2 regions of the Arthrobacter sp. AG367 genome follow, and region 1 is predicted to be linked to the other one. Evidence: riboswitches for the same ligand, from Rfam matches in the RefSeq annotation. Region 1 holds a riboswitch; the other holds the start of a gene.
The links. A riboswitch is a leader RNA that binds a small molecule or an ion and turns the genes downstream of it on or off. The one in region 1 is predicted to bind glycine.
Positions count from the first base shown of each region.

Region 2: another riboswitch for glycine. It lies ahead of gcvP (aminomethyl-transferring glycine dehydrogenase); the one in region 1 lies ahead of gcvP (aminomethyl-transferring glycine dehydrogenase).

Region 1 covers NZ_VIVE01000009.1:115,505-117,699, forward strand. The annotation lists gene gcvP (aminomethyl-transferring glycine dehydrogenase) at 1-945, opposite strand, end outside; glycine riboswitch at 999-1,106, opposite strand; glycine riboswitch at 1,133-1,230, opposite strand; gene FB478_RS18705 (TetR/AcrR family transcriptional regulator) at 1,324-1,860, opposite strand; gene FB478_RS18710 (MFS transporter) at 1,946-2,195, shown strand, end outside.
Region 2 covers NZ_VIVE01000013.1:46,889-49,083, forward strand. The annotation lists gene gcvP (aminomethyl-transferring glycine dehydrogenase) at 1-857, opposite strand, end outside; glycine riboswitch at 1,018-1,118, opposite strand; glycine riboswitch at 1,410-1,508, shown strand; gene FB478_RS20205 (amino acid permease) at 1,655-2,195, shown strand, end outside.

The DNA of each region.
Region 1 (2,195 bases):
CAACCGGTAGGCAGGCGTGCCGGCGTCGTCCTTTGACACCCCAACCAGGCGACCAGGCAAGGAACGCTCCAGGCCTTTGCGGACAGCCATGTAGGCGGCATGGGGGCCGCCGAAGAACAGCGGCACGCCAAAACGCTGGGCTGAGCCGACGGCAATGTCCGCGCCCTGCTCGCCCGGAGGGGTGATCAGTGTCAGGGCCAGCAGGTCCGCAGCCACGGTGACCAGCGCGCCCCGGTCCTTCGCTGCAGAGATCACGGCGGACTGGTCCCACACGCGGCCGGAAGCGCCGGGCTGCTGCAGCACGATCCCGTTGATGTCGCCCTCGGGCAGGCCCTTGGACAGGTCGGCGACCTCCACCTCGAAGCCGAGCGCCTCCGCACGGCCCAGCACGATGGCGATGGTCTGCGGCAGCACGTCGATGTCCAGGACGGTTTTGCCGTCTGCCGCGGGCTTGGACTTGTTGGCGCGGCGCATCAGCAGCACGGCCTCGGCCACCGCCGTTGCTTCATCCAGCAGCGAAGCGTTGGCGATGGGCAGGCCCACAAGGTCCTGCACCATGGTCTGGAAGTTCAGCAGCGCCTCAAGCCGGCCCTGGGAAATCTCCGGCTGGTAGGGCGTGTAGGCGGTGTACCAGGCCGGGGATTCCAGGATGTTGCGGCGGATCACCGGCGGAGTCACGGTGTCGTAGTAGCCCTGGCCGATCAGCTGCACCGCCGTCTTGTTCTTGGCGGCAAGCTTCCGCAGTTCCGTGAGGACTTCAACCTCACTGAGGGCGTCCTGCAGGCGAAGGGCGGTGTCTTGGCGGATGACCTTGGGAACCGCGGTGTCCACAAGGGAATCGACCGAGTCGTAGCCCACGGCTTTGAGCATGGTGTCGACGTCGGCCTGGCGGCGCGCGCCGATATGGCGGTCTACGAAAGTGGTGGAGGCTGGGGTAACCGACACGAAGGAACTCCATTTACTCAGGCGGCGAAGGGTACGCCACAGCTATTCGGGTTCCTCCCCGCTCTGTATTGGACCTGAGAGTTTCCGCGTTCCCTGCCTGGGCAGGACCCGCTTGCCCCGTCGGTGAGCACAACAGTCCCTACCTCTCCAAAAGAGAATAAGACTGCCTGCTGCTTTCCAGAGGTGCCTCGCCGCGGCGGTACGGGGGCCTGCGAGATTCCTGGGGAGGATTTGCTCCTACGGCGCCTGCCTGTACTTCCGGCAGAACTCTCCCGCCGCAGATCAAAGGCTATTCATTTGTTGGATCATGAAGGCCGGTGACAGCCCTCACAACTTTCTATTGTCCTACGCGGCAACCCCTCCCGGCAAATGACGGAGCTACCTGCGGAGCCGTTCCAGCGCGGCCAGGAGTTCCTCCACGTCAGCGGCCGCTCCCCCGGCCGGCGCAGGGGCCACGGACAGCATGGCGTTGAAGTACAGGCCGTCCCCCATATAGAGGACTGCCTTGGCCAGCCCAGGTCCCACATCCGCAGCAATTTCGTCCAGCCAGCGCTGCTGGATGGCCGCGAAGCGGCGCCGCGTCTCCTCGTGCGCCACCTCTGCAAGCCGGGTGGCGGCCACGATGGCACGGTCCAAAGGGGTATCCGCCCAGACCGAGGAACGGATGAAGTAGGCCGCGGCACCTTCAGCTGCCGACGCCATGGCATCGGCATCCTCGCTCGCCAGGCCCTCCAGGCGGTCAAGCAACACGGCAATCAGGGCTTCCTTGTTGGGAAAGTGGTAGAGGAGGCCGCCTTTGGATACGCCGGCCTTGCGCGCCACGGCATCGAGGGTGGCCGCCCGCTCACCCACTTCAATCAGCAGGGACTCGAAGGCGTCAAGGACCGCGTCACGGGCAACAGGCTTTCGGGGCATGCCCTCCATCATGCCCTCCCCCGTGCAGGAATAAGGAAAACCATCGCATTTTTAAACTATACCGTCCGGACGGTATAGTTATCTCATGACCACTTCCATCGAGAGTTCGGCAACCGGGCAGGCAAGCAGCACTTCCGTGCGTCCTCCGCGGCGCGACTGGCTGGCGCTGGGGCTCCTGATGTTTCCCGTGCTGCTGGTGGCGGTGGACAACACCGCACTGACGTTCGCGCTGCCGGCCATCGCCCGGGCCCTGGAACCCACGGGCGTGCAGCTGCTGTGGATCGTTGACGCCTACCCCCTGGTGCTGGCCGGGCTGCTGGTATCAATGGGAAGCC
Region 2 (2,195 bases), on a different contig from region 1:
ATGTAGGCGGCGTGCGGCCCCCCAAAGAACAGCGGCACGCCAAAACGCTGGGTGGAGCCGACGGCAATGTCCGCGCCCTGCTCGCCCGGAGGTGTGATCAGTGTCAGGGCCAGCAGGTCCGCAGCCACGGTGACCAGCGCGCCCCGGTCCTTGGCAGCGGCGATCACGGCGGATTGGTCCCACACGCGGCCGGAGACCCCGGGCTGCTGCAGCACGACGCCGTTGATGTCGCCGTCGGGCAGGCCCTTGGACAGGTCGGCGACCTCCACCTCGAAGCCGAGCGCCTCCGCCCGGCCCAGCACGATGGCGATGGTCTGGGGGAGGCAGTCGGCGTCGAGCACCGTCTTGCCGTCCTTCGCTGCCTTGGACTTGTTGGCGCGGCGCATCAGCAGCACGGCCTCGGCCACCGCCGTTGCCTCGTCCAGCAAGGAAGCGTTGGCTACCGGGAGCGCCGTCAGGTCCTGCACCATGGTCTGGAAGTTCAGCAGCGCCTCAAGCCGGCCCTGGGAAATCTCCGGCTGGTAGGGCGTGTAGGCGGTGTACCAGGCCGGGGATTCCAGGATGTTGCGGCGGATCACCGGCGGAGTCACGGTGTCGTAGTAGCCCTGGCCGATCATCTGGACTGCCGTCTTGTTCTTGGCGGCAAGCTTCCGCAGTTCCGTGAGGACTTCAACCTCGCTGAGGGCGTCGGTCAGCTTGAGCGCAGTTTCCTGGCGGATGGGCGCGGGGACGGCCACGTCAACCAGGCCATCCAGGCTGTCGTAGCCGATGGCCTTGAGCATGGTGTCGATGTCGGCCTGGCGGCGCGCGCCGATATGGCGGTCAACAAACGATGTTGGATGCGAATGAATCGTCATGAGGAACTCCAGATCTGGCCGGCCGAAGGTGGCACGGCGTGGGATGGGTTCCTCCCCGCTCTGTATTGGACCTGAGAGATTCCGCGTTGCCTGCTGTTGGCAGGGGACCGCTTGCACCGTCGGTGAACCAGGCAGAAGCCTGATTGCTTTCCAGAGTCGCCTCGCCGTGACGGTACGGGGGCCTGAGAGATTCCTGGGGAGGATTTGCTCCTACGGCGCCTGACCGGTGTTTCGCCGGGAGGACTCTCCCGTCACAGCTCGAAAGGCTTATTCAAATGTGGGTGATTCGGCTCACAAGGTACCGGGATAGACCCGTCCGTGGCAAATCGGGCGGCTTCCGTGCGGGGCTCGAGGGGCACGTGACGCCGTTCTTCCCCGCTTGTGTCGGGAGGGGTTTGACATTCGATCGTGACGGACACCACACTGAACCCCGGGATTGGCGCCGCCGGTGGCTGGCTCAGCGTATCCGGAGCAGCCCACCAGTCGGCGCCTGTCCCATTGCATGACCGGCCGTGGCCCAAAAAGCCTGCGGCTTCCAACTGAATACGCCTTCGACCTGCGGCGGGAGAGCCCTGCCGGGTACATCCAGCAGGCGCCGTAGGAGCAAACCCTCCCCAGGAAACTCTCAGGCCCACGTACCGCCGCGGACAGGCAACTCTGGAAAGCAGCCGGGCATGACCCTGGCTCACCGGCGGTGCAAGCGGCTTTTGCTGCGGAAACTCTCAGGTCCACTACAGAGCGGGGAGGAACCAAATCTTTTGCGGCACCCAAAAGCCGCTTTATCGATGGAGTTCCTCATGGCGATTCATCCCCCCACGTCCAACGGCGAACCAGCCCGCACCCCGGGCGCTGCCACGGCAGCCCGCAGCGAGCCTCCCCACCTGGAGCGGCAGCTCACCAACCGGCATATCCAGCTCATCGCCATCGGCGGCGCGATCGGCACTGGCCTGTTCATGGGTTCCGGCAAGACCATCTCCGCTGCCGGCCCATCCGTGATCTTCGTATACATGATCATCGGCTTCATGCTTTTCTTCGTCATGCGGGCCATGGGTGAACTGCTGCTCAGCAACCTGAACTACAAGTCCTTCAGTGATTTCGCCGCCGATCTCCTGGGGCCGTGGGCCGGATTCTTCACCGGCTGGACGTACTGGTTCTGCTGGGTGATCACCGGAATCGCCGACGTCATCGCCATCGCAGGGTACTCAAAGGAACTTTGGCCGGCGCTGCCACTTTGGATCCCGGGCCTGGCCACGGTGGGCATCCTGCTCCTGCTGAACCTCGCCACCGTCAAGGCGTTCGGCGAGACCGAGTTCTGGTTCGCCCTCATCAAGATCGTCG